Regions from separate parts of the Brevibacillus sp. MER 51 genome, predicted to be linked through region 1. Evidence: riboswitches for the same ligand, from Rfam matches in the RefSeq annotation. Region 1 holds a riboswitch; each other region holds the start of a gene.
What was found. Region 1 has a riboswitch for cyclic di-GMP ahead of M3630_RS15700 (DUF5317 domain-containing protein). Riboswitches for the same ligand answer to the same signal wherever they lie in the genome.
Positions count from the first base shown of each region.

Region 2: linked by a shared signal. The riboswitch ahead of yfmT (benzaldehyde dehydrogenase) and the one ahead of M3630_RS15700 (DUF5317 domain-containing protein) in region 1 are both predicted to bind cyclic di-GMP.
Region 3: linked by a shared signal. The riboswitch ahead of M3630_RS14320 (methyl-accepting chemotaxis protein) and the one ahead of M3630_RS15700 (DUF5317 domain-containing protein) in region 1 are both predicted to bind cyclic di-GMP.
Region 4: linked by a shared signal. The riboswitch ahead of M3630_RS29405 (GNAT family N-acetyltransferase) and the one ahead of M3630_RS15700 (DUF5317 domain-containing protein) in region 1 are both predicted to bind cyclic di-GMP.

Region 1 covers NZ_JAMAUS010000006.1:348,143-353,180, forward strand. Annotated here, with positions in the region: gene carB (carbamoyl-phosphate synthase (glutamine-hydrolyzing) large subunit) at 1-2,350, shown strand, start outside; gene argF (ornithine carbamoyltransferase) at 2,295-3,266, shown strand; cyclic di-GMP riboswitch class II at 3,362-3,442, shown strand; gene M3630_RS15700 (DUF5317 domain-containing protein) at 3,698-4,249, shown strand; gene M3630_RS15705 (HD-GYP domain-containing protein) at 4,233-5,038, shown strand, end outside.
Region 2 covers NZ_JAMAUS010000004.1:225,345-230,382, reverse strand. Annotated here, with positions in the region: gene M3630_RS10800 (M14 family metallopeptidase) at 1-1,396, shown strand, start outside; gene M3630_RS10795 (methyl-accepting chemotaxis protein) at 1,459-2,340, opposite strand; gene yfmT (benzaldehyde dehydrogenase) at 2,371-3,828, opposite strand; cyclic di-GMP riboswitch class I at 3,914-3,999, opposite strand; gene M3630_RS10785 (methyl-accepting chemotaxis protein) at 4,175-5,038, opposite strand, start outside.
Region 3 covers NZ_JAMAUS010000006.1:40,570-45,607, forward strand. Annotated here, with positions in the region: gene M3630_RS14310 (FAD-binding oxidoreductase) at 1-1,268, shown strand, start outside; gene M3630_RS14315 (formate--tetrahydrofolate ligase) at 1,416-3,044, shown strand; cyclic di-GMP riboswitch class I at 3,180-3,280, shown strand; gene M3630_RS14320 (methyl-accepting chemotaxis protein) at 3,353-5,038, shown strand, end outside.
Region 4 covers NZ_JAMAUS010000027.1:22,873-27,910, reverse strand. Annotated here, with positions in the region: gene M3630_RS29410 (methyl-accepting chemotaxis protein) at 1-1,342, opposite strand, end outside; gene M3630_RS29405 (GNAT family N-acetyltransferase) at 1,335-1,889, opposite strand; cyclic di-GMP riboswitch class I at 2,080-2,163, opposite strand; gene M3630_RS29400 (peroxiredoxin-like family protein) at 2,346-3,008, opposite strand; gene M3630_RS29395 (Crp/Fnr family transcriptional regulator) at 3,093-3,770, opposite strand; gene M3630_RS29390 (DNA alkylation repair protein) at 3,770-4,507, opposite strand; gene M3630_RS29385 (hypothetical protein) at 4,714-4,899, shown strand; gene M3630_RS29380 (DNA alkylation repair protein) at 5,022-5,038, shown strand, end outside.

The sequences.
Region 1 (5,038 bases):
GGTAAATCCTCGTGTAAGCCGTTCAAGTGCGTTGGCTTCCAAAGCAACCGGCTATCCAATCGCGCGGATCGCCGCCAAACTCGCATTGGGCTACGGGCTGGATGAGGTGTTAAATCCAATCACGGGCTATACGTACGCTAGCTTTGAACCAGCGTTGGACTACATCGTGGTCAAAATTCCACGCTTCCCGTTTGACAAATTCCCGCTGGCAGACCGCAAGCTGGGGACGCAAATGAAAGCGACTGGCGAGGTCATGTCGATCGCCCGCAATCTGGAAGCAGGGCTTTTGAAGGCAGTCCGCTCCCTGGAACAGGGCTGCACACATTTGACTCGACCAGAGCTGGCATCCTGGACGCGCGAGGAGCTTGCCCATTCCTTGCAGGAAGCGACTGATATCAGACTATTTGTTTTTGCTGAGGCGATCCGCAAAGGCTTTACAGAAAGTGAGCTGCATAATCTGACTGGTGTCGATCCGTTTTTCTTGCGGAGCTTGCGTAAAATCGTGGACTTGGAAGTAGAGCTGTCTTGCCACGATAGCAAAACATTGACCCCAGAGCTGTTGTTGGAAGCAAAGCGTCGCGGGTTTGCCGATGAAACCATCGCTTCACTGGTTGGCGCTACACCTGCCGAAATCAAATCACTTCGTCAAGAATCTGGCATTACGCCTACTTATAAAATTGTGGATACTTGTGCGGCAGAATTTGATGCCCAAACCCCTTACTACTATTCGGATTGGCAAGGAGTAGATGAGGTTGAGTCACTGTCTGGCCGCAAAGTACTGGTCCTTGGCTCAGGTCCCATTCGAATTGGTCAGGGAATCGAGTTTGACTATTGCTCCGTGCATGCAGCCAAAGCGCTTCAGGCAAGGGGTATTGCGGCAGTCGTTGTGAACAACAACCCAGAGACGGTCAGCACTGACTATGAAACAGCCGACCATCTGTATTTTGAACCGCTTCACGTAGAAGACGTGCTCCATATCGCAGAGCGCGAACAGGTAGAGGGCGTCATGGTTCAGTTCGGTGGTCAAACCGCGATCAATTTGGCAGCCAAGCTGGAGCATGCGGGGCTGAAAGTAATGGGGACATCGCTTACAGCCATCGAACGCGCGGAGGACCGCGAGCTGTTCTACGCCATGCTGCGCAAGCTGGACATTCCGCATATCCCCGGAAAAGGAGTATCGTCCTTGGAGGATGCAACCGCGATCGCGGAGGAAATCGGCTTCCCTGTTTTGATGCGACCTTCGTATGTCATCGGCGGGCAAGGTATGGTCGTTGTCCACAATATCGACGAGCTGCAGGCTACCATTCACGACTGGTTGAGCCATCCGGACATGAGCATGTTTTTCCCACTCCTCGTGGATAAATACGTTCCAGGCAAGGAAGCAGAAGTAGATGCGGTATGCGACGGACATTCTGTCATCATCCCAGGGATCTTCCAGCATGTGGAGAGAGCGGGTATCCACTCAGGCGACAGTGTAGCCTTGTTCCCGGCTCCTCAGCTGACGGATGACATCAAGCAAAAAATCGCGAGCTATACAGAAGCAATCGCGAAGGAAATGGAAGCGGTCGGGTTAATCAATATTCAGTTCGTCATTGATGGCGAAACGGTTTATGTACTGGAGGTAAATCCTCGTGCTTCACGGACAGTACCGATTACGAGCAAAGTGACTGGTATCCCGATGGTTCAATTGGCGGTTCGTGCACAATTGGGTGAGAAGCTGTCGGAGATGGGCTACGGTACAGGGCTTTTGCCAGAGATTCCGTTTGCCGTCGTCAAGGCGCCAGTTTTCTCCACGATCAAGTTGAACGGCGTAGACCCGGTACTAGGTCCAGATATGAAATCGACGGGCGAAGTTCTCGGCTTGGGTCATTCTTTTGAAGAGGCTGCAGGCAAAGCCTTTGCTTTCAAAGACAATTTGTACGGCGACTGGCAAAAAGGTCAGTTGGTCATGATTTCTTTGGCAGATGGAGATAAGCAGGGCGGCGTGAGAGAGTCAATCGGACAAATACAAGATGACGGTGCCAATCTGGCGGCGACTCCGGGAACGGCCGAGTGGCTGAAAAACGAAGGAATTGTCGTGAAGCATATCGTTGCAGATGAAGCAGCGTGGATCGATCTGTTGCAAGAGGAACAAGCGGCCTTTGCACTCGTTACTGCGACGAAAGGCAATCGTCATGGCCGGACCGGATTTGCTCTGCGAAGCCGGATGGTACAACAAGGTGTGCCATTGTTCTCCGCTGTCGATACGTTCGAGTTATACGTGAAGTCTATTATGAAGAAAAGAGGTGGCTCGCATGCAGCCAGTGAAGATATTGGAACACTTTCAAAACTTGCCGTTACAAAAGCATAAAGGAAAAGATTTCTTGCGCGTCGATGAATTCAATGGAGAAGAATTGATGGAGCTGCTCCATCTGTCTGCTCACGTCAAGCAATTGCAAAAGCTGGGACAGCCATTCCAGCCTTTGCAAGGCAAGACGTTGGGGATGATCTTTGACAAGGCTTCAACCCGCACCCGCGTCTCCTTTGAAGTAGGGATGCATCAGTTGGGCGGCTTGGGAATGTTCATGAGCGGAAAAGAGCTCCAGCTCGGACGTGGGGAGCCGATCAGCGACACAGCAAAAGTTCTCTCTCGGTACGTGGATGCCATCATGATTCGCACCTTTTCCCACTCCTATGTAGAAGAGCTTGCCGAGCACGCGTCGATCCCTATTATCAATGGCTTGACCGATCTGTACCATCCTTGTCAGGCTTTGGCTGATCTGCTGACGATCTGGGAACATAAAGGCAAGCTGAAAGGAGTCAAGCTCGCTTATGTAGGAGACGGCAACAACGTGGCGAATTCACTGGTGCTGGGCGCAGCTCTGCTAGGTCTGGATGTGCGGGTAGCAACTCCGGTAGGCTACGAAATGGATGCAACCATTGTCGCAAAAGCTACGGGGTACGCGAAACAAAGCGGTGGAAAAATGATGGTGACCACCGATCCGATAGAGGCTGTCATGGGGGCAGATGCTGTATACACGGACGTTTGGACTAGTATGGGTTTTGAAGAAGAAAATGAGGTACGATTGAAAGCATTTGCCGACTATCAAGTGAATGAAAAATTGGTAGCAGCGGCAGATCGTGATTATCTCTTCTTGCACTGCTTGCCGGCACATCGTGGGGAGGAAGTGACGACCGGGGTTATCGACGGATCGCGCTCTGTCATTTTTGATCAGGCTGAAAATAGATTGCACGCACAAAAGGCGATTTTGGCGGCGCTGGTGTGAACATAGTTCTAGTTAAATAGAACTAGCCGGAATTAAATCCAATAGACTATGAATCTATGATTGCCGAATTTTGTCACTTATGTGTAAAATAAAGGTAGGAAAGAAGCGAAGAAGTACGGACTGTATCTGGTCGCTTGGTCCGTATGGAGCCAGTAGCGAATCCAACCTTTTTCGTAATGGAAAAGGAAAGGGGAGCAGGGGCTGTACTTGGTCGCTTGGCCTCTGCATCACGGACAGTAGCGAAGCCAGCTTTCTCCACTATGCCTAAAGGGGGGAAAAGAAAATGAAAAAATGGTTCGCGGCAATTATGATGGTGGTAGCAATCGTAGCAGCTACTTCTGCAAACTTCCATATTGGATAAATAAGCGTATTGGAGAAACAAACACCGCTTGGCTGAGTGGTGTTTTTTCTTCAAGCTTGGAGGAAACAACATGCTATTGGATGTAATTGCCCTATCTTTTCTCGTAGCATTGCTGCGAGGGGGAAGAATCAAAGAATTACCTAAGTTCAACCAAAAGAAACTTCTTATCGTTACCATATTGCTGCAGGCTTGTGCAGCCTTCTTCCCTACGATCGGTGGCATTTTCATATCGATCGCGTATGTGTTTATTTTGGCCTTCCTCGTTTTTAATCGAGAATTTGAAGATATGCGGATTTTTTTAATCGGCTGGTTTCTGAATGCGATTGCAATTTGGTCTAACAATGGAAAAATGCCAATCGATTTAGTTCAAGCAGCAAAGCTTCCTTATGATTTAGAGCCAGTTATAAACGGAACGAATTTCAAGCATAGTGTATTGACGGAAAGTTCAAATTTTCCGTTTTTGACGGATGTCATTTACATGCCATCTTTCATTCCTCGGATTATTAGCATCGGCGATATTTTTATTATGTTAGGTGCCTTTTTACTTGTTCAGCGATTGATGAATAAACCGATTTCATTACTACAACTTCGCGAAGGTAAAAGTTATGCGACAAAAAACTGATTTTGCGGTTTGGATAAAAGGGATTGTTGTCCAGGTTGGATTTGTCATTGCAGCAATCTATATTTTTTACACATCTTCATCGGAATGGGCTGCTCGTGAGCATTGGGGGGTAATATCTACCTACACCCTCCTGACCATTTTTTCCTGTTTTGCTCCCGTGCGTATATCTAATACGATTTTAACAGTGAACAATGCTGTCATCTTTTCGGGTATCTTGTTGTACGGAGTCTGGGTCGGAGTATGGGCTGCTGTTATTGAATCTTTAATCATTGCTTTCCTGGTAAGGTTTAATCCGCTAAAAGCTATTATTAACATTGGGCAATTGTTAATGACTATATGGACAGTAGCGTTTTTGAAGGATTGGATCGAGGGCTTCGGAACTGTTTCTCCCATTATTAGCGATTTGTTTTTGGCTGTTGTGTATTGGTTTGTGAACCTGACTTTATGTGGATTGGGTATCTCCTATTTTCACCAAATGACCTGGGCGCGAACCGTAAAGATGATGGCAAAAGGCTTTACCTCGACTTACTTGTTGCTTTTGATTCTTGCCGGGGTAGGTTCACGATTAGTAGAGTTATATGGTCCGTTAACACTAATTCCTATGATGATTGCGTTTATTACGATCAGCTACGTATTTCATCATTACTATGACAATCTTCAAAGGCTTCAGCAAAAAGTAGAAGAGGTCAAATCATTCAATCACAACTTCTTAACGACGATGGCTGCTTCCATTGACGCACGAGATCGATACACAAGTGGACATTCTCAGCGTGTAGCTTACTGGGGAAG
Region 2 (5,038 bases), on a different contig from region 1:
CCAGCTGCTATCCATCGGTACATCCCTGGAAGGTCGCGATATCCCCCTGCTGTTATTCAGCAAAGACCACGGCAAGCTCAAACAAAACAAAGAGAAGCCACTCATCTGGCTACAGGCACAAATCCATGGAAATGAACCCGCATCCGGTGAATCTGCTCTTTTGATCGCCAAATGGCTGGCAGAAGGAAAACTTGGCGCCGATCTCTTGGATAAAGTAAACATTGCGATTGTTCCCCGCATCAATCCAGATGGCTCCTACCAGTTCAAACGCTACATCGCGACAGAGCTGGATGCCAACCGCGACTACATGAAGGTAGAATATCCAGAAGTGCAAGCGGTTCACCAAGCCATTAATGCCTATCAACCTGATGTGGTGCTTGACGCCCACGAATACGGCGTCTCTTCCAGCCAGCTTCGCGATGTTGGAGAAAAAGGCGCGATCTCTTCCTACGATGTTCTAATCTCCTCTGCGAAAAACTTGAATATCCCCGCCAACCTGCGAAAAATGTCAGACAACCTGCTCTTGGCTGACGTTCAAAAAGCACTCGACAAGGAGCAGCTTTCTAATCACGCTTACTATACGCTGGCAAAAGGCAAGGACGGAAAAATGACCGCAACAGAAGGCAGCACAGAGACAAGAATCGGACGCAATGCTCTTGGATTGAAAAACACATTGACGTTTTTGGTGGAAACACGCGGCATCGGCATTGGACGCGCCGATTTTGAGCGCCGTGTATACAGCCAGGCCATGACTCACGCTGCTGTCATTCAATCAACAGCGGCCAACGCCAAAGCAATCAAGTCCGCCGTGATGCAGGCACGCGCAGAAATCACGGAAAAAGGCAAAAAGGCAAACGACAACGACAAACTCGTCATCCTGAGTGAGAATAAGCGCGTACCGGGTCAGTCTCTCGAAGTGGTCGACCTAGCCACCGCAAAAAAAGTGTCTACCCCCATCGACTGGGTAAGCTCCACGGATGCCTATCCCATACTCGAGCGCGAGCGCCCCACTGCCTACCTCATGCCTCCTGGCTACCATGACGTCGCGACCAAGCTGGAATTGCTCGGTGTTTCGGTAAGCAAGCTATCAAAAGAAACGACCATAGCGGTAGAAAGCTACACCATTTTGGAAAACAAGGTGAATACGATTTACGAGAATGGGCATTTCACCAACCAAGTGACTGCAAATGTAACAGAAACAACGAAAACCTTTCCTGCGGGTAGTTACGTGTTCAGCATGGCCCAGCCAAACGCGAACTTCATTGCGTTAGCCCTGGAACCGGAATCAGTGGACAGCTACGTCACGTTTAACTTCTTGCCCGTTGAAAAGGGCGATGAAGTCCCGGTATATCGCTATATGCTGGAGCAACCGCTACCCACCACACAAAAGAACTAAAGGAAAAATTCCCCTCTCTAAAGTTAGACTCCTGAGAGGGGAATTTTGTTACATGTCTGGGCTTACTTTATTTCAAACACTTCTTGGGCAAGCCCTGCCAGCTTTTGCGTATTGCCGCTCACTTCGACCATCGTCGCGGAAATTTCCTCTGTGGCGGCTGCCTGACTCTCCATGGTTTGATTGATCAGTTCAATCGAGTTTTGCAGAAGCGTTATCAAATCCCGGATGGAATCCGTGGTTTGCTTGATTTTGTCTGCATTCGCCCTGGAATCCGTCGCCATATTGCGAACCTCATTCGCAACGACAGCGAACCCACGCCCTGCATCTCCTACTCGCGCAGCCTCAATGCTCGCATTTAGTCCCAAAATGTTACTTTGATCAGCGATTTTTTTCACGGCGAGTGTAATTTGCTCGATCTCGGTCGTACTTTGGCTGACATCATTGGCTTGCTCTGAGATCGCCTTCATTTGCTCGTTCAAATTCCCGATCTGCACGGCCATCTCGTGTGTGGTGGCACTCACCTGCTCGACGACACTCGAGAGATTTGCAGCGATTTCATACAGCTCATTGGCTCGCTCCATACTCGAACCAATGCCGACACCGCCAATGACTTTTCCCGTGTGATCATGCAGGGGAATCGCCCGTGCGACGAGAGGGAAACCAAACAATTCCTTGGGGACCATCATCGCCTGCTTGGTGTTTTTTCGGATCGCGTTGGTGATCACATCTCCTTCCTGGAGTGGATCACCAGGCTTGACTTGCAGTGCAAATGTTTGGGCAGGTACATTGCACAATAGCTTTTCCGTGTCGTAGACCCCAATGGTAATGTCATCGGAAAGCAAATCATTTAAATAGGGGGCAACCTTGATGAAAGCCTCGAGCAGTTCTGCGTTTTTCCCCTTTTCGGAAGCCTCTGTTTCGTTCCATTCTTCGTATCCGTTCATGACCCTCTTCACCTCTATATTTTGCTGGCATTAGTACGGAAATTGACGCTTCTTGTGCTGAACCGAAATCCATTTCAGCGTAGTAAACTCTTCTAAGCTCCATTGACCATTCAATCGTCCCAACCCGGAGTGCTTTTCACCGCCGAACGCCACGATTGGCTCGTCATTGATCGTTCCATCGTTGATGTGAATCATGCCGGTCTCAATGCGCTTGGCCATCTCGGCACCTCTCTCCAGATCACGGGTGTGAATTGCCCCGGACAACCCAAATGGTGTCTCGTTCGCCATGCGAATCGCTTCTTCCTCGGAAGCAAACGACATGATGCAAACAGCCGGACCAAACAGCTCTTTGGATGCAATCGACATGTCTGTGGTCACTCCTGTCAAAACAATCGGTTCGACCACGTTTCCTTTTACTTCCCCTTTCAGTGCAGGAACGGCTCCTTCGCGTATCGCCTCATCGATCGTTGCCATCAGATTGGCGACTTGCCGTTGATTGATGAGTGGACCGATTACCGTGTCAGGATCATTCGGGTCTCCTACCTTGAGTCCAGATACTTTTTCCACGTACAAATCGAGGAATTTATCGTATACATCTTGGTGAACCAGAACCCGGTTAGCTGACATGCAAATCTGACCTTGGTGGGTAAAACGGCTGAATACTGCTGCATTGACGGCATACTGGAGATCCGCATCCTCCAAAACGATCAGCGCACTATTGCCGCCCAGCTCCAAAATCGCCTTTTTGAAATGCTTCGCTGCCACCTGCGCGATATGGCTCCCAACTTGGCTAGACCCTGTAAACGAAAGGATGCGCGGAATCGGGTGGGAGACAAAACCATCGCCAATTTCAGCGATATCCGTCACTACGACGTTAATCAAGCCTTTGGGCAGACCTACTTCTTCAAAAATTTTCGCGATGAGAGTCCCACCCGTGATTGGCGTGTGCTCATGTGGTTTGAGGACGACACCGTTGCCCGCGCCAAGAGCTGGAGCTACGGACTTCATCGACAGATAGAAGGGGAAGTTGAACGGACTGATGACGCCGACAACTCCTGCGGGAATCCGATACAAGCGGTTTTCTTTTCCGTCTACGGGAGAAGGCAGAATTTTTCCTTCCATCCGCACTGGGAAGGTAGCCGCCTCGCGAATAATATCCTTCACAAGCCCGATCTCAAAAAACGCTTTCAATCGGGTTCCGCCCAATTCACGAATGATGATCTGAATGATTTCTTCTTCATGCTCTTCGATATAGTGAACAGCACGCTCCAACATTCGGGATTTGGTATAAGCATTCACTTCGTCCCACTCTTTTTTCGCGTGGGCTGCCGCCTTGTAAGCCGCGTCGATATCCTCCAGATTTGCCATTTTGAATTCTGCGATGACTTCCCCATTGTAAGGGTTGATATCTTGCAATGTCTTCGCGCCCAGCCCGTCGCGCCACTCCCCATTGATGTACTGCTTGTCCAATGTTTGCAGGATTGACATGCTACAACCTCTCCCTTTTGTAAAGGTAATAGGCCCCTTTCGCATGAAAGGAGCCGTAAAACTAAAACAGCAAAATACACTGCTCGTTGGCAACCCGGCTGCCATCGTAACGTGTACATTAGGCCCGTGGCTTTGCGTCCCCACTTTTCAATGGGTTTGCCCATTCATAGCGAATGCCGATATGATTTTGTCGAAAAAAGGAAAGATATGGAGAATGATACTTTGATTATAGTACTCTATTCCTAATAGTCAAACGAAAACATGTAAATATTTCGTGAAAGGAAGTAACAAATATCAAAAAGCCCGCATCGCTTGGATACGGACTCCTGGTTCTTCTTCCTTATGCTCACAATAACGATTTGACATTCTTTACGCTCGTCGCGAGCATTTGCTCTGTCGCGTTGGCGTCCCTTATGTGCTTGGTCAAGCCTTCATTCAGCTCGTCCAGCAAGCCCTTTGCATCACTTACCTGCTGGGACACATCATCAGCAAATCGCTTTTGATGCGCGATGATTTCCATCACACCCGACACTTCGACGTTCAGTACCTGGAAAGCGTTCACGATCTGATCTGTCTTCTGTGCAGCATCCTTGCTGATAGAAAGTCCATTTTTGATTGCACTGCTGCTTTTTTCACTGTTAGACAATGCTTCTTTTGTTTCTTCCTGAATCTTGCCAATCAATTCTGCAATCGTCTTGGTCGAGTTCGCTGTCATCTCGGCCAGCTTCCGTACCTCATCCGCTACGACAGCGAAGCCTCGGCCTTGTTCACCTGCACGTGCCGCTTCTATCGCTGCATTCAGGGCGAGAAGGTTGGTCTGATTCGCAATGTCGCTGATCACCTTGACGATGCTCGTAATTTCCGAAGAGCTCTCTTCCAAGCGGCTCATGGACTTGGACGTATGGACCGATTCTTTGTCGAGCAGGCTCATGACCTGCACAACGTCCGTCATTGCCTTCTTGCCTTCATCTGCACACGCTACCGATTGTTTGCAGATGTCTGTCAGGCGCTCTCCTCGAACCGACAACTGGCTCGCAGATTCATCATCCCGCTCGTTAATGGCCTGGATATTATCTACGACACGCTTCATCCTTGTCACCAGTCGCACCATTTGATCGGATTCGGCGTTCATCGCCTGGTTTGAACTGAGGATCGCACCCATCTGTTCGTAAAGATCGCGAAGCTCATGTTTCCAAGCGTCTTGCTGTCC
Region 3 (5,038 bases), 310 kb from region 1:
ATACCCCGCATCTTCCAGATGTAGTCGTGTTTCCGCAGACGGCCGAGGAAGTCAGTCAAATCATGAAGCTGGCCAATGAAAAGCGCATTGCGGTAACGCCGTTTGGCATGGGGAGCAGTCTGGAAGGCCACGCGATTCCATATGCGGGCGGAATCAGCATGGATTTTTCCTTGATGAACCAAGTGCGGGAGGTGCGACCGAAGGATTTTCTCGTGAGAGTCCAGCCCGGTGTCACGCGCACTCAGCTCAATAAAGAATTGAAAAAGCACGGATTGTTTTTCTCCGTCGATCCTGGCGCGGACGCGACTTTGGGTGGGATGGCTGCTACAAACGCCAGCGGAACAACCTCTGTTCGCTATGGTGTGATGCGTGATCAGGTGCGCGATCTGGAAGTGGTGACGGCAGACGGTCGTATCATCCGTACAGGGAGCATGACAGCCAAATCCTCCTCAGGCTACCATCTTACGGGGCTGTTTGTCGGGTCGGAAGGAACACTTGGTGTATTTACAGAGCTGACCTTGCGTGTTTACGGCATCCCTGAGGCGACAACGGCTGCGCGTGCCAGCTTCCCTTCTGTTCAGGATGCTGTCGATACCGTCGTAGATATTCTCGGCGCGGGTATTCAGGTGGCGAGAATCGAGCTGGTTGATGAACGTTCCATCCAACAAGTGAATCTGTACAAAGAAACGAGCTACCCGGAAGCACCGACGCTGTTTATCGAGTTCCATGGCAGTGAACAAGGGCTCGCGTATGATATCGACTTTGCGAAGAGCATCGCCAATGGACATGGCTGCACGCAGTTTCTTTTTGAAACCGATTCGAAGGCGCGGACGCAGCTCTGGGACGCTCGTCATAACCTGGCGTATGCCTTCCTGCACAAATCCCCCGGGAAAAAGCTGATGGTAACAGATGTTTGCTTGCCGATTTCCGAGCTGGCAGGAGCTGTTGTTGACGCCCGGCAAGCCATTGATCGCGCTGGGCTGGATGGAGCGATTGCAGGGCATGTCGGGGATGGGAACTATCACGCTATCCTGATGATCGACCTGAATGACCCCGAAGAAGTGGCGCGTGCCGAGGGAGTAAATGCCCATCTGGTGGAGTACGCATTGAGTCGGGGAGGAACCTGCACAGGCGAACATGGTGTGGGGGTGGGGAAAATCAAATACCAGCGCAAGGAACACGGAGAAGCACTGGACGTCATGCAAGCTATGAAGCAAGTGATGGACCCAAACGGTATTTTGAATCCGGGGAAAATTTTCGGTAAATAACAGAGGGCCTGCATTCTGAACGTTTGTCGGAATGTGGGCTTTTTCTTTTGCGTAATGTGTCGAAGAGGAGAGGAGAAAGGATGATTATGCAGAATGTAGAAGATTGGTAACTGGTGCATTACATTCTGGTGTGGCAGGGAGGCAAAAATGAAGTCTATTGTTGAAATTGCCAAGATTGCAGGTATCGAAGAACAGCATTTGGAGCTATACGGAAAATATAAAGCCAAACTATCAGATGAGCTATGGGAGCAAGTGAAGGATCGCCCTGATGGCAAACTGATTCTTGTTACAGCGATGAACCCTAACCCGGCGGGAGCAGGTAAGACACTCACGACGATTGGTTTGTCACAAGCATTAAATCATCTGGGGAAGAAAACAATGGCAGCGCTTCGCGAGCCGTCCTTGGGTCCTTGCATGGGGATCAAAGGAGGCGCAACTGGAAGCGGCCAAGCACAAATTCTCCCGGCTGACGAAATTAACCTGCATTTTACAGGGGACATTCATGCGATTACAGCTGCACATAACTTGTTGGCAGCGATGATCGACAATCATATTTTCCACGGTAATCCGCGTGGGCTCAATCCAAAGAAAATCGTCTGGAAACGAGCCATGGACATGAATGACCGTGCACTGCGTAACATCGTGGTTGGTCTGGGTGACGGCAACGGGATGACGCGTGAAGATGGCTTCATGATTACAACTGCTTCGGAAATCATGGCAATCTTATGCCTGAGTGAGAATCTGGCGGACTTGCGCGAGCGATTGAACCAGATCATTATTGGCTATGATTTCGATGATCAGCCTGTACGGGCAGAGGAAATCAACGCGGTCGATGCGATGTGCGTTCTCTTGAAGGAAGCCATCAAGCCCAATCTCGTACAGACAATCGAAGGAACTCCGGTCATCATTCACGGAGGACCTTTTGCCAATATCGCTCATGGGTGCAGCAGCGTGATCGGAACCAAGATGGCTTTGAAGCTGGCAGATTACGTTGTAACAGAGGCTGGCTTTGGTGCCGACCTGGGGGCTGAGAAGTTTTTTGACATCAAATGCAGAAAAGCAGGTCTGACTCCATCGGCTGCTGTCGTGGTCATTACAGTTCGCTCGTTGAAATACAACGGCGGGGTAAAAGTACCTGATCTGGCAGAGGAGAACTTGTCTGCTCTGGAAAAAGGCTTCGAAAACGTCAAGCGCCATCTGGAAAACCTGCAAAAGTTCGGTGTGCCAGCAGTGGTGGCGATCAATCATTTTGCGACAGATACCCAGGCAGAGGTGGATGCCGTCATTGCGCTGTGCCAAGCGGCCGGAGCCGAAGCGGCGCTGTCCAAAGTATGGGCAGAAGGCGGAGCAGGTGGTGTCGAGCTTGCTGAAAAAGTGGCTCGTGCAGCAGAGCGGCCTTCATCCTTCCGATTCTTGTATGAAGATAACCTCAGCATAAAAGACAAGATTGAGACAGTCGTAAAAGAAGTATACCGTGGATCAGGGGTTGTCTTTTCGCCGCTGGCATTAAAAACGATCCAAAAGGTAGAAGAAATGGGCATGTCCCATCTGCCTGTGTGCATGGCGAAAACCCCGTACTCCTTTACGGATCGCGCTGATCTGCTGGGAGCACCTGTTGACTTCACGATCCAAGTGAGTGAAGTGCGCATATCAGCAGGAGCTGGTTTTATTGTGGCACTGACTGGTAGCTTGGTTACCATGCCAGGCCTCCCGAAAAAGCCGGCTGCTGAATCGTTATATGTAGACGTGGATGGCCAAGTGATCGGATTAAGCTAGTCAAAAAGTTTGACAAAAAGCTGACAACTGTAAAAGGTTGTCAGCTTTTTTTGTATTTTTGAGGTTTATTATCGGAAAGTTATGGGAAAAGAAAGGTGAGATTGAAAAATGTGAACTTAATTGAAAAACAACAAGGAATGACAAAGGCAAACTTGCTGAAAGGCAGGGACGCAAAGCCACGGGTCTAAGGTCGAGAGTCAAGTGACTTTCGCAGCTAGGACAGCCGGGTTGCCATACCGTAGTCATGATGGGCTGTCGGTGGGCAGTCTTTTTTTTGTTGAAAAAAGAGAAGGGAGAAGGGATTCGGTATGAAAAATAGTTTGAAGAATAAGCTAATTATCGTTTTGTGCCTGCTGTTGTTGATAAGTTTGGGTACGGTTTGCGGTGCAAGCTATTGGAGTGCTTCCAATCTTTTGGCAGACAGTCTGGACAAAGAAGCTGAGTTGTCAGCTAACAATCTCTCGATTCGTATCGATGGTTTCTTTAAAGAAAAAATTGAAATTGTAAGAGCAGTGGGAGGGTTGATGTCGGCTGATCAAAATGCCGAGTATGACCTGAAACTCATTCAAGAGGCCCAAAAGAAAAACCCCGAGTTTGAGACGTTCTTCTTTTCGCATGATTTAAGCGGAAAGAATGTGATCAATTTCAAGGGTGAAGTGACTGATATCTCGGATCGTCCGCACATTAAGGAAGCCAGCAAAGGGGAAGGAAAGGTTGTTGTCTCAGAGCCAGTTGTTTCGAAGCGCACAGGGAATAACATCGTGACCCTTGTCGTTCCGTTGATGAAGGACAATCGTCAATACGGTTATATCGGTTCTACGATTCCTATCAATGAGATCCAAAAAAAGGTGTCCGAAGAGAAATTTGGTCAATCAGGCTACGCCTTTTTAGTAAGCAAAACAGGAACATTTATTTATCATCCGAACAGCGAGTTCATTCTGAAGGAATCGATTCTCAATATGGGTATTCTTGAACTTCAGACTGGCTTTGAAGACATCAAGCAAGGGAAGCATGGAATTGCCCAATATAATTACGAGAATACAGAGCGATTTGCTTCGTATGCTCCTACCAATTTGAACTGGGGTATATACATCACTGCACCCGTAGCAGAGCTGCATGCCCCTGTCGATCAACTGTCAGTCCGATTGATGGTTATTTCCCTCATCGTATTGGCAATTGGGGTTGTCCTCGTTTATTTCTTGGCTGTACGCATGGTGAAACCAATTGAGCGTCTGAATCACGCCGTAAATGTAGTGGCGCAGGGCAACTTGAAAGAGACCGTAACGGTTGACGGAAAAGACGAGATTGCGGTTCTGTCCCGTGACTTTAACCAGACGGTATCGCACTTGAAAAATTTGATTGAAGACGTATCACTGTCGTCTGATCAAGTACAGCGTTTTAGTCAGGAAGTATCTGAAGGTATTAAGCAGGCGACAGAAAACATCAACCAAATCGGCTTGTCTATTGCACAGATTTCTGAGGGAGCAGAGGCGCAGGCAGCCAGCTCGCAGGAAGTCGCATTGTCGATGACTGACATGGCAGCAGGCATCGTGAAAATCGCGGAGACGTCTGCACATGTTTCTGAGGCTGCCCAGATAGCAACAGAGCAGGCAGAACAAGGAACTGCTGTGGTAGAGCAGGCAGTTCTCCAGATGGGAAGCATTGGCGAGGGAACATCGAAGGCGACAGTAGCCATTGAACAGCTCAACAATCGCTCCAAAGAAATCGAAGGCATTCTCGATACGATCAGTCAATTGACCTCACAAATTAATTTGCTTGCCTTGAACGCTTCGATTGAGGCGGCACGTGCAGGCGAGCATGGACGTGGGTTTGCTGTAGTTGCGGGTGAAGTAAAAAAACTGGCGAACCAATCCGAGGAATCCGCATCCAAAATCGCGATGCTGATCGGGGAAATCCAACAGGATACTCGTCACGCAGTAGAGGTCATGACAGCGGGCAACCAAAACGCACAGCAAGGTATTCAACTGGTCGAA
Region 4 (5,038 bases), on a different contig from region 1:
TTGCGCCGACTTCCTGAATCATGCTGTGAACATGGACGATGAACTCTTGCAGGTTTTTCGTTTTATCTGCGAAGTTTTGCATGTAGTTGTCTACATTGGTGAACATTTCTTGTACTTCGAGAATGCCCTCGCTATTTTTCTCAAAAGAAGTCTGCGACTCGGAAATCATATCCGATACGAGCTTCATTTTTTCGCGGATGGTCATGAGCAGGCTCGAGATCGACTCGGACGATAGCTTGGAGGATTCTGCCAGCTTGCGTACTTCATCTGCGACGACAGCAAATCCTCGGCCGTGTTCGCCTGCGCGAGACGCTTCAATCGTGGCATTGAGTGCCAACAGATTGGTCTGTGCAGAAATCTCGGAAATGGTTTGGATGATTTTTCCAATCGATTCGGTTTCTTTATTGAGCTCTTGGATTAGCTGGTTCGTACCTTGGATGTCCTTGATGAATCGTTCAAAGTCATTACCGATGTTGCCAATGCGTTTTCCACTTTCGCTAGTGGCTTCCTTGGTCGATTCTACGTACTCATGCATCTCTGTGACAGAGCGGGTCATGTCCTCAACTTGCAAATTCGTCGAGCTCATTTCCCGACGCAGCTCGTCTGTATTGCTGGTCTGGACAGTAAAGGACTCCATGATGTCTTGCAGGGAAGCGACGGTTTCGACAGCGCGAACATTGACACCGTCCGTTACCTTGTTCAAATTCTCTTGATAGTCTTGCATAGAGGTGAGTGATTCATTGATCTTATCCAGAACACGTTGCAACGATTCCTTCGAGGCAATCGCTTCTTGCTTCTGTTGCTCACTTTCCTCTTGCAACTTGTTATTGAATACAGCATGCATCATGCTCGTGATAGAGACAAAGCAGAAGGTGAGCAGGAAGTACATCAGATCGAGATTGCTTGTCGAATGGAAAATCGTTTCTCTTTGTGTCAGGAAGTAATAAGAGACAATGCCCAATGTCGATACAATCGTCAAAATATTGATGAGTCGGTCTTGATAAATCCCCATGACTGCTACGAAGAACATAATGGTCATGATATTGATCATATGCGGGTCCAGTCCGACTACGATGAACATGAAGATCCCGATTACGGCGAAGTTAAAGAACTTCATGAAGGGCGCTGCTTTTTCACGGAAGCTCGGGCGATTGGAGATGTAAGCAAAAGGTGCCAGTACGCCATACAAAATACCCAGAATTGTGAAAACGAATGTGTACGAAACGCCTAGAAAGAGGTTTAAGACCTGAACAACCGTAATAATACTTGCGAATACGATTACGACCCAATTGTTTCTTCTTCTCAATAAATCAATTTTATCCATGTTATCCATGTTACCCACCTACCTCGACTTTTACTTGGTTGGATGACGACGTATTGTACCAGGAATATTTCGGATCATGCTTATTGTCATAGACATCTTTTAGATGGAAAAGGGTCGGAATAGCATCGGCCCCTTTGTAAAAGACGATATCTTTGGTCTGAGTTGCTTTTACTTGATACTTCGTGTTAATAAATTTAAAAAAGGTCGGATCTGCTACCCCGATAGCGTGGGTATAACCATGCTTTTCAGCGTAATCTATCATCAGGCAAATTCCTTTTTGCCCCAGTTGTCCTCGGTATTTCGGCAGAACAGCGAGACTGTCTACCTCCATTACTTTCATATCTTCTGTAACAACATCCTGAAAAAGTGATTTCATATAAGCACTTGATTTGGAAAAGGGCGTCATTTCAAATGTTCCACCTGCTTCACCATCTTCGGCGATTAAGAGGAACTGAGCCGAGCCTTCTTTCGCGTACTCCATCTCGAAGCCCATGCTTGTCCATACTGTTTCCTTGATTTCATGAAATTTGGCTAACTCTTGTACGGTTTCTACTAGTTTGTACATAACTTCCCCACTCCATCATTTTCTGATTACCGTGTTGTGTATGTTTGACGTCCCAAAAGTTATGTTTTTCCATCTGTTGCAAAAATGAAAGTGCTTTCATCCTCCTTTCAAAAAACGAAACACAAAAAAAGGCCGTTCCAACGAAATGGAACAACCGAAGCTACCAACATCGAAAAAATGGTCTCAAGATGATGGCAACCCGGCTATCATGGTCAAAGACTGTAGACCCGTGGTTTTGCGTCGCCACCTTTCGATGACTTTGCCTTTTGCATTTTTTAGCAAAAATTGTAAAAGTGTGTCGAAAATTGCTAGACATAATCATGCAAAATATAAGCCATTTGTATTAGCTGTGTCAAGTTTTGGTAGGGAGAAGTAACTAATTGTTCATAATATATGAACGTACGGAAAAACCAGTTGCCGTATCAACTGGTTCTTCATTAAGTAGGGAGTATGGCGTTAGGTTAGGGTGCGCAGAATGTCTATAACTTCAGTAGGCTCCATTCGCTTTTTGTAGTCAGGATCTAAGGATACTGACCGGATTACGCCCTGGTTATCGAGGATATAAGTAGCCGGTATGGGGAGTGTCCAGGAATCGTCGCTATTAAAATGATTGAGATCGATATCCAATGATCGGTAGGTATCATGTAAATACTCAGGCAGTCTGAATATGAGTCTGTATTTTTCTGCTACCTGATTATTGGTATCGCATAACACGGGGAAGCTCAGACGATTGTTCTCTTGCATAGTAAGAGAGTGTGCAGGAGATTGTGGACTAATGGCAAACAATTGAGCACCCAGAGAGGTTATCGTATCGAGCTGTTTTTGGTACGCTAGCATCTCCAAATTGCAGTAGGGGCACCATGATCCACGGAAAAATGTGAGGACGACAGGACCTTTTATGATTTCTTCCGACAAGGTAATGTTCTTGCCAGTGTGATCGTTCAACGTGAAATCAGGCGCAATCGAACCAATCGGCAAGCCCTTTGCCAGTTCAGAGGTCCGCAGCTCCTCGATTGATCTTGTAAATGCATCTGTTACTTCACGGGTGAGGAAGTCTGCTATTTGAATGGTTGTAAAATCTAGCTCTTCGCGCAGGCTCTGAAAATGTGGTTTATCCATATGTCGTTCCCCTCTTTTTCGAAAGAATAGTAGAAGCCATGGCTTTACGATATCTTTCTTTTTGAGCGAAAGATGTAAACTGGATTACATTTTCTTCAAAATCCTGTCCCGCTGAATAGAAATAGATTTAAAGCCTGTTTGAATCAGTTCTTCTCTTGCTAAAGCACGTAATGCTACCGTCACAGCTTCCCTGGATGCCCCAACAAAATTGGCGATTTCTTGATGGGAAAGAGGTAAGTCAATTTGTTGAAACGCCGAACTGTTAGGATTGCCAAATTGATCGGCAAGCTTTACCAACGTGGAAATAATGCGATCTTGTAAAGGGAGAAGGGCAAGATTTTCGGCTGCTTGGCTGATCGAAACCATTCTATCGCTAATGATCTTCATGATCTTCATCATCAGTTGCGGATGTTCAATGATGTAGCTTTCAAATTTTGCTTTGCTCATTCTACAAATGAGGCAGTCTTCGATGGCTTCTATATACATCTCCCTTGTACCTAATGAGAGGAGATCCACTTCTCCAAACACATTGCCTTCCCCGAGGATATCGAATGTGAACTGCCGACCATCCCGATTTACTTTATATAAACGTACCTTTCCCTGTTTGATGAAGTAGAAGCCTTCTGAAAAAGTTTCTGGTGTTTGAATGCACGTATTTTTGGGAAAAGGGGTTAGAGAGGTTAATTGATCAATTAAGCGCAAACTTTCCTCGGATAATGAATTCAACAAATAAAATTGGGATAAATGTGTGATTCGGTTCATCATTTCTGTTCAGTGCGACTTTTCAGGATCGTTCTTTTCGCTTTGGTGATAATTCTTTTTGTTTCCTTTGTATCAGAGGTTTTTAGCCACTCGTCACAAAGCTGTGTCACCCAGTCTGGTTGTGATTTACTCGCATCGTTCAACCAATTCCCTACAGAATCTTGAACATATTTGGCTGGATCCGACTTCACTGGTGTGAGCAAAGGCAGGCAGCGAGCGGGCTCATTCTTCAATGCGTCAATATGCTTACACCAGACACCACGCGGGCGTGTGGCTTCTACCGCAAAACGGCGAATATTTTGGTCGGTATCAAGTACCCATTCACTCAGGAGTTGAATGGAATGGTTCAGATCATGCAAGAGAGAATCTCGAATCGCCATCCATGCGATCTCTCTCACCCCAAAATGATGATCAGCCGCGAATTTTCTTATTTGGGCTAGTTTTTCTTCTAAAGATAAGGTGTTGTCCAGGCCGATAATATAGGCACTCCAGCAACGTACACTGTCTGACTTGTGGTTGGCCAACGATAGGAAAACAGAAGACGTAGCTGTGGGTTCACCCGATTTGTGTAAGATCGCAAGCAGTTCTTGTCCAATCAGACGGATAGCTTTCATTCCGCTCGTTGATCCGGTCTCTTCTAATTGACCAACAAGTTGAGGGACATACGCACCTAACGTAACATGAGGCAGAACGATTCGTAACAAATGCATATGATCAACAGCCTGCCATTCAGTCAAATTGACGCTTTCTAATTCTCCAGCATGAAGGAGTGTTAATACATTGTCAGGGATGAGTGAGGCTTTACTTGCTCCTTTTCTCGTGTGTACCGAATCTGCATTTCAACAAACTCCTTTTCGCAGTAATGGTAAAAGTATACATAAAAATCACCCATAACGAAAATTTTCCAACCATCCGATAACTAGAAGGAATAGGAGGGGATTTTATGAAGGAAGTAAAGGTGATTCAATTTTACTTTTCCGGAGGCGGTGAAACGATTAGCATCGAATCGACGGAACCGGAAGAGATCATTCAAATGGTCGCTAACCAAAACAACGGATGGCTCCAGTATGATGATGTTGTCATCAACGTAAGAAATGTTTCGTATATCAAAGTTCGCAATCAGGCGTAGGATAAGAAAAGAGCGTCAAGCTCCGACACGAAAAAGCTCTCCTTTGAATGAGGAGGGTTTTTTCGTGTTGGGGGTAGGGCTGCTGGTTATCCTATTAATAGAAGAAAAGGGAGGGCGGCAAGATGACGCTGGAAGAAGT